Regions from separate parts of the Parabacteroides sp. AF18-52 genome, predicted to be linked through region 2. Evidence: riboswitches for the same ligand, from Rfam matches in the RefSeq annotation. Region 2 holds a riboswitch; the other holds the start of a gene.
The links. Region 2 has a riboswitch for cobalamin ahead of DWX23_RS10620 (ribonucleoside-diphosphate reductase subunit alpha). Riboswitches for the same ligand answer to the same signal wherever they lie in the genome.

Region 1 (4,588 bases), on a different contig from region 2:
GTAAGCATTTGGATAAGTTGCAGCGCATCACCGGTTACCTGGTAGGAACAACCGACCGCTGGAATAATGCCAAATTAGCGGAACTAAATGATCGTATTATACATAACTAAAAAATGATTGAACATTCATTAAACCATGCTTTCGATTATTGACATAATAGAGGATACAACTGTAGACGGTCCGGGATTCCGGACTGCTATCTACGCTGCCGGATGCCCGAACCAATGCCCGGGCTGCCACAATCCGGAATCATGGGATATAAAGAAAGGCAAGCCAACCCCGACGGAAGAGATTTTGGAAAAAGTCCTGGCAGACGACTTCGCCGACGTTACTTTCAGCGGTGGCGATCCGATGTTCCAACCGGAAGGCTTTACCAAGCTGGCACGTGCCATCAAAGAAAAGAGCCGGAAAAATATCTGGTGCTATACGGGTTATCAATTTGAGAGATTATTACAAAACCCCAAACAGGCCGAACTGCTTCAATATATCGACGTATTGGTAGACGGAAAATTCAAACAGTCTCTGCACGACGAAAGTCTTTTGTTCCGTGGCAGCAGCAACCAGAGATTGATCGATGTAAAGAAATCGCTGAAAGAGAAAAAAGTAGTTTTCTATAATTACAATCCGTTTATCATTTAGCGATAGGTTATTCTATTTACAGAAAACAGATTATAACAAAATGATTCAAAATCCATCTTTCTAATATTAATATGTTTTATATTTAATAAAATGAATAACAGCAGTGCTTTCCTAAATAACACTTCCAGGAGATTTTAAGTTACAATAATTAACATATATCTCCGCAAATCATTTCCTAAAACTTATTTTAAAGAAATTGCCACTTCGTTTAAAACGAATTTTTTTTTGTTTTAAATGAAGTGACGATCCATTTAAGACGGAAAAAGCGTTAAAATAAGTTACACAAAAGAGGAGTCGATACCTTTTCAGGCTTGATTTAGATGTTTTTTAGCAGTTTATCACTTCCAGAACACCTAAAAAGCAGGCAAGAGACGAAATAGCACAAACAACAGGAATATCTATTTCAAGAAACAAACAGACACAATAATCCAGTAAATACTCTCTACGCGATATCATATTCTGCAATAACACATTCTCTTTGACAAACTAAAGCCTTCTGAGAATCCTATAAAACTCATCCATCCCATCACCTTTCCGGCACAATCGTTCCACACATCTACTAAAATAACATTTTGACATTCTTGGATCAAATCATCCTGCATGCAAACAATATTTTAGAACGGTTATCCTGTACTTCAAAACAATACCAAAAAGATTTTTTAATAAATAAATAGCATTTATATTCAAAAATACTTTACTACTTTTGCATCGGATTAAGGTGAATCACGAAGCATTCTGCTGGTGATGAGAGGGAATCCGGTGTAAATCCGGAACAATGCCCGTTGCTGTAATCCCGTTCCGGCACTTGCCGGAAATGCTTGCAACTCCATGCCACTGACGATTCAGTTGACAGTGGAAAGTTGACAATTGACAGTTTTTCTGTCCGCATTTTATCTGTCAACTGTCACATGTCAACTATCAACTATACCGTCGGGAAGGCCTTGCAAAGCCGGGAAAGTCAGAAAACCTGCCTGATCAATTTATTGATGCTCTCGGGATAAAGGGCAGAAGATTAACAAGGCAGAATTTCTATACAAAATTCTTCCATTTTATATGCTTACTTATATGAGACTGAAAGGTATTGCTATGTCTTTACTTTCGGTGTGCGTGTTTACACCTGCAACCAGCTTTGCAGAGAGTCAGACTGTCAATACACCGGAAAAAGAACAGGTACAAACCGGAATTTGTGTATTAACCGGTAGAATTATCGATTCCGAAACAGGAGAAGGTATACCTATGGCTACGATTAATGTTCCGGGAACATTAATCGGTACTGCCTGCGACGCAGGCGGCCGTTTCCGCATAGAACTGATCGAAGGTAAAAGTTACAACCTGCTGGTCCGTTCGACCGGCTACATGGAACAAACCATCAAGTTCAATGCCAACGGAGCGCAAAAAGAAATGGATATCCAGATGAATGCCGGGATATTCGATCTGAATGAAGTGGTTGTAACCGGAACACGAACAGAGAAAACGATCTCTAACACACCAGTCCTTACCCGACTAATTCCTGCCGCACAATTGCAACGCAACGACTTTGAGAACATCATGGATGCGTTGGAGTTTACTATCCCTGGTTTACAATTCAATAGCGATCCGAGAGGAGATAATATTCGTATTCAAGGACTTGAAAACAAATATGTTCTGATCCTTGTTGACGGAGAACGTCTATCTAATACACCCGGAGGTCCTATAGACTTTGAACGTCTTAGTACCTCCAATATCAAACAAATAGAAATAATAAAGGGAGCTGCTTCTGCTTTATACGGTTCAAGCGCAATCGGTATGATTGTTAATATCATAACGAAAACACCAGAACGCCTAGCAGAAGGTTGGGTTAAAGCCCGTTACTCTCGCTTCAATGAACTATTGCTTGATGGTAGCTTTGGTACTGCATATAAAGACTTCACATCACAAACTCTGTTCAACAGAAACTCTACTGATGGGTACGATCTGACACCTGAAACACCAGAAGCCTTCACAAAACAACCATCGTCAAACATGACATTTGAAGAAAAATTAGGATGGACACATAAACAAACAAAAATAAATGCGTCTGGAACTTTTTATCTGAATGATGTTAAAAATCCTCCGTTAAGTACTAAAAATACACATTATAAAAGTCTTAATAAAACATTCCGAGCCTCACTGGAACAAGAATTAGGAGAATATAATCAATTAAAACTTGTATATTATGGGGACTTTTATACCCGTAAAACAGTATATGAAAAATTAGACTCCATATCTAAAAATGCATCATCTAATGTACAAACACTACGTTTGACAGATATATATACTCCACTTAACAACCTTCAAATGGTATTTGGAGGGGAATTTAACTGGAATAAAGACTATAATGATATGCAATACGGGACAGAAATAAAAACCCGTAAAGTACATGACATAAACGGATTCGTACAAGCAGACTGGCAAGTTCTACCTCTATTGAATGTTATAGGAGGTTTCCGTTATACCCACCATTCTGCTTTTGGAGATGCTTATACTCCTAAAGTAAATCTAATGTTCAATCCTGGAAACTGGAAATTCCGTGGAGGTTATAGTAAAGGGTTTAAAGCTCCTGACGCAACGGAACTTTATTCTGATTTTATGATGGGTAGCGTATCACACAATATAGGTAATCCTGATCTAAAAGCAGAAAAGTCCAATTACTTCTCATTTTCAGCCGAATATACACATTCCAATCTAAATATTAGCGCTGAAATATATCAAAATAGCATTAAAAACAAGATACAATCAGCCTACGTCAATATTACAGATGAAAATGGCATAACTTCCACCGAATTACGCTATAGCAATGTTGATGATGCCCGTATACGTGGTGCAGAAGTCACAGTAGACTATTACCCCATCCGGCAAATTTACCTGCATGGTAGTTATGCTTATACTGATGCCAAAGATATGAATACTGAATTACAACTTAAAGGCAATACACGTCACGCCATTAGCTGCAACGCTTCTTATCGTTTCAACGTTTGCAAAAAAGAGGCTTCTGTATCTGTTGCCGGCCATTGGTGTTCAAAGAAAATAAACGATAAGGAAGAAGTCACAAAAGATGAACAAACCGGAGAAATCATCCAAACCATCACGACTGATCCTCAACCGGCATATAGTCTCTGGAAACTAACAGCACAATACACTCCTTGGAAACTGAACCATATGGCGTTAGTAACAACTGCGGGTGTACAGAATATGTTCAACTATAAAGATCCGGCTCATTATACAACCTACGATCCGGGAATTCGTGTGTTTGGCTCTATCTTATTTAAATTCTGATTTTCAAGTAATACGTTTAATCAACAAATTAATTTTTTATTATGACAACAAAAAGTTTTTTCCAATCGGGTTCTTACCTAAAGCAGGGGGCGTTGGCCGTAGCTATTATCCTGTCTTCTATCAGTTTTACAGCTTGTAGCGATGATGATAATAAAGACAAACCAGAGCCGGAAGCAAAAGCTAAAGAAGTAAAATTTGAAGCCCAAAGTTTTACAGAATGGACTTATTTTTCTTTTGAAAAAGGTGAAATCATAAAAGTAGACCAAGAAAACTATGCTACCGATTCAAGTTGGGATATAGCATTTTTACGCTATAACATCCGGACAAATGGAGGAGAATCGGGCAAAGGACAAGGTGCTGCACTTGATACAAAGGAAACTGACTTTAGCAAAGTCACATCTATACCAACTACAGGATTTATTACTGATAGTAAAATGAAAGTAATGGCTTCTGGTGGTATGCCTCCTACATATTACGAAACAACAGGAAATGATGCGTTTAAAGTTGGAGAAAATACAGGATGGGCATTCTATAACTATATGACTAGCACATGGAGTTACAACAAAAACGTTTTTATTATTCGCACAGCAGACGGCCAATATGCTAAATTGATCATGAAAACATTTATGAATGATGAAGACAAATCAGGTCACAT
Region 2 (4,588 bases):
CCCACATCAGTAATGGAAGGGAATGACAATGTAGAGATCGTCTCCCAACTGGACCAGTTGTATGCTTATATGCTCTGGGTCACTCCCTCTCTGCCAGAACCTTACCAGACAGAATGGAAAGCCGACTTGAAAAAACTGGCGAATGTAATGATAAACCATTTCTACAGCGAACGTTACGGTACTTTCTGGGGAAGTGCCACAAATGACCTGTCTAAAGAGTTAGGTACAGATCATACCGACTTCGGTCACTCTGTAAAAGCGATGTGGGTCATTTATGAGATCGGCAAAATCACCGACGATATTGCTTATGTAAATTTTGCCCGCGAAAAGATCAAAGTCATTTTAAACCGTGCATATATCGATGGAGACGGTTCATGGGCACGTCGTTACAATGCAGACGGTACATTAGACAAAGACAAAGAATGGTGGGGATTAGCCGAGCTCGATCAGGCTGCAGCTATACTTTCCTTGAATGACCCTTCTTATCTGCGGTTTACAAACAATACGTATAAATACTGGTTCGAATACATGGTCGACAAGCAGAATGGCGAAATCTGGCACATGGTAGATGCCGAAACCAACCTACCGTCACCGGAATACCCTAAGATACATGCCTGGAAGACATCTTTACACAGTTTCGAGCACTGTTTCCTGGGTTACGTGATCTCAAGCTATCACCGCAATCAACCTGTGACACTCTATTACGCATTTACAGAAAAAGAACCGGTTTCTTCCAGAAACGTTAATCCTTATTTCTTACGTGGTCATATCAAAGAGCAGAAAAAAGGAAACGTAATCGCATTAGATAATAACGAAAAAGGACGTAACGTTGTAGAGATAACGTTCGATTATATACATTAAATTCACGACCCTAACCCTCATAAACAATAATACTTGCATGGAAGGTGTGTCTACTTATATAGGTGCACCTTCCTTTTTTTTATCCATGCCTAGTCCTAAAAAGCGTTACACCTATCCGTACAAATAAATGCAGCCCGACAATCATTTTTCTATCTTATTAGAAAACTTACATCCAAAAAGATAATCCTTAACTTCTGTACAGTTCCGTATTTCACCGGCGAACCGGAACTGGATACTTATAAAGCAAAGATTCTGAAGGAAAAATAGCAGAATGACATTTCAACATCCAAAGCATAAAAATCAGGATGTTTGATAACATGAATAACATAATTTTTCTCATTCATATATTTTAAACCCGTTATAACATTATAGGATAGACGCTTACGAAAAATCGGTCATCATCTCTATTTCTTTTAACGTATTCCATGCTATTGGATTCCCAAATTCTGCTACCTTTGCTTTTGAACTGGTTCCGGATGGATTTCCTTTCATTCGGATTAAAAGGGAATCGGGTGAAAATCCCGAACAGTCCCGCTGCTGTAAAACTCCGCTCTACTTTCCGATAAAGACAATTGCCACTGGAGGTCATCCCCTTAAAGGGAGGACACCGGGAAGGTATCGGAAATTAAGGAGTCAGTCAGAAGACCTGCCGTTCATTAAAGGCTGTTTCTACTCGTGGGGATAGGGGAACAGTACGAAAGTATACTCTAATTTTATTTTTCAAAAGTATCTCATGGAAATAACCAAGAGAAATGGGGCATCCGAACCTTATAACAGGGAGAAAATAACCGTTGCCATCCGGAAAAGCTTTGCCAGTACCGGACAGGAAATAACGGACGAAAACATCCGCAGCATGGTGGATGAAGTGGAGCGTTTTGTAAACAGCAATGTAGCAAACCGCAGTGTAGAACGCATTCAGGACGAAGTGGAACGTAGCCTAATGGAACATGGTTTTTATGCCGAAGCTAAAAACTATATACTCTATCGCTGGCAACGGACGGAACGAAGGAAAGCCCTCAATCACATTACACATGAAGTGGGCGATACGACCATAATGGAGACACTCAAGGGTATACAGGATAAATTCACAGCCAACGAATATAGTCTGACTATACTGGCTGAGAAGTTTTTCAGTTTCTGCAAACCGGAAATGCCATCCAAAGAACGGCTGACAGCACTCATCAAAGCGGCTGTGGAACTAACTACGCAGGAAGCTCCCGACTGGGAGTTCATCGCTGCCCGCCTGCTCAACTTCCAATTGGCAAAGAAACTAAAAAAGCAGGAAGAAGCTGTCGGTTTCCATACATTCTATGATAAATTAAGCTATCTCACCAACGAAGGATTATATGGTAACTATATACTGGCTAATTACTCTCAGCAAGAGATAGAAGAAGCTGCCGGATTTATCTGTCCGGAAAGAAATGAACTGTTTAATTATTCAGGACTGGATTTACTGGCGAAACGCTACCTTATCCGTACTCGTTCCCATGAACCGGTTGAGTCCGTACAGGAAATGTTTCTGGGAATCGCCCTGCATCTTGCCATGCCCGAACAGCACGACCGGATGTTGTGGGTTAAAAAGTTCTATGACCTGTTAAGCAGCCTTCAGGTTACAATGGCCACTCCTACGCTTTCCAACGCACGCAAGCCTTATCACCAACTTTCCAGTTGCTTTATCGATACCGTACCCGACAGTCTGGAAGGTATTTACCGCAGTATCGACAACTTCGCAATGGTTAGTAAGTTTGGCGGTGGTATGGGAATGTACTTTGGAAAAGTGCGTGCCACAGGTGGTAATATACGAGGATTTAAAGGAGTCGCCGGAGGTGTGATCCGCTGGATGAAATTGGTAAACGATACAGCTGTTGCTGTCGATCAGTTAGGTATGCGGCAAGGAGCTGTAGCTGTGTATCTCGACGTATGGCACAAAGATCTACCCGAATTTCTCCAGCTCCGTACCAACAACGGCGATGACCGGATGAAGGCCCATGATATATTCCCGGCAGTATGTTATCCTGACCTGTTCTGGCGTATGGCAAAAGAAGACCTGAATCAAATATGGTATCTGTTTTGCCCGAATGAGATAATGACTATCAAAGGATATTGCCTAGAAGATTATTATGGCGAAGAATGGGAACAAAGATATCTGGACTGCGTGAACGATAACCGTCTTTCAAAACGTAGTATAAATATTAAAGATATTGTCAGGCTGGTATTACGCTCGGCTGTAGAAACCGGTACTCCTTTCACTTTCAACCGTGACACCGTAAACCGTGCCAACCCAAATCCCCACCGGGGTATTATTTACTGTTCGAACTTATGTACGGAAATAGCACAGAACATGTCATCCATCGAATCCGTATCTACTGAAATCCTCACTGAGAACGGTGATACGGTCGTGGTGAAAACAGTTCGCCCAGGCGATTTCGTGGTATGTAACCTAGCCAGCTTATCACTTGGGCATTTGCCATTGGAAGATGAACAACAGATGAAAGAAAAGGTAGCGACAGTGGTCCGTGCACTCGATAATGTGATCGACCTTAATTTCTATCCCGTACCCTTTGCACAGATAACGAATCATCGTTACCGCAGTATCGGCCTTGGGGTAAGCGGTTACCATCACGCGCTTGCCGTACGCGGCATCCGTTGGGAAAGCGATGAACATCTGACTTTTATGGACAAAGTATTTGAGCGTATCAACTATGCGGCTATTGAAGCGAGTGCTGAATTGGCGAAAGAAAAAGGCCGGTACGAATATTTTGAAGGAAGCGACTGGCAAACCGGAGCTTATTTCATGAAACGTGGATATAAATCAGTAGAATGGAACCGGTTACAGGAAAAAGTCAGGATAAATGGCATGAGAAATGCCTATCTTCTTGCCATAGCTCCCACCAGCAGTACAAGCATTATCTCCGGGACAACAGCAGGAGTAGATCCGGCAATGAAACGTTTCTTCCTCGAAGAGAAAAAAGGTACCATGCTCCCACGCGTGGCTCCTGCCCTGTCGGACAAGACTTATTGGTTATATAAAAGCGCCTACCAGATAGACCAGCAATGGAGTATCCGTGCTGCGGGTGTCCGGCAACAACATATCGATCAGGCACAAAGTATGAACCTCTATATCACCAACGAGTTCACCATGAAGCAATTGCTCAACCTCTACCTGCTGGCTTGGGAATGCGGAGTGAAAACGGTATATTATGTTCGAAGTAAATCACTGGAAATAGAAGAATGCGAAAGTTGTACATCATAAAAAACTAAAAGAACAATGGAAACAAAAATATTAAAGAAGAACGCCTTGTTCAATCCGGAAGGCGACACAGAAATCCGTCTCCGGAAAATGATCGGCGGAAATACCACCAATTTGAACGACTTCAATAATATGCGTTACAAATGGGTGAGCAGTTGGTATCGTCAGGCAATGAACAATTTCTGGATACCGGAAGAGATCAACTTGTCACAAGATACAAAGGATTATCCTCATCTGGAACCAGCTGAGCGGACAGCTTACAACAAAATCCTCAGTTTCCTGGTCTTCCTCGATTCTCTACAGAATAACAACCTGCCGGCTATCAGTGAATACATCACCGCCAACGAAGTCAATCTTTGTCTTCATATCCAGGCTTTTCAGGAATGTGTACATAGCCAAAGCTATAGTTATATGCTCGATTCTATTTGCAGTCCCGAAGAACGCAATGATATCCTCTATCAATGGAAAACGGATGAG

Region 1: it holds a riboswitch for cobalamin, as region 2 does, so the genes downstream of both, DWX23_RS06110 (TonB-dependent receptor) here and DWX23_RS10620 (ribonucleoside-diphosphate reductase subunit alpha) in region 2, are expected to answer to the same signal.

Annotation. Positions count from the first base shown of each region.
Region 1 is NZ_QUGR01000002.1:640,519-645,106, forward strand. It holds gene DWX23_RS06100 (anaerobic ribonucleoside triphosphate reductase) at 1-110, shown strand, start outside; gene nrdG (anaerobic ribonucleoside-triphosphate reductase activating protein) at 136-639, shown strand; cobalamin riboswitch at 1,339-1,629, shown strand; gene DWX23_RS06110 (TonB-dependent receptor) at 1,705-3,933, shown strand; gene DWX23_RS06115 (HmuY family protein) at 3,975-4,588, shown strand, end outside.
Region 2 is NZ_QUGR01000005.1:118,871-123,458, forward strand. It holds gene DWX23_RS10615 (AGE family epimerase/isomerase) at 1-861, shown strand, start outside; cobalamin riboswitch at 1,312-1,530, shown strand; gene DWX23_RS10620 (ribonucleoside-diphosphate reductase subunit alpha) at 1,595-4,114, shown strand; gene DWX23_RS10625 (ribonucleotide-diphosphate reductase subunit beta) at 4,130-4,588, shown strand, end outside.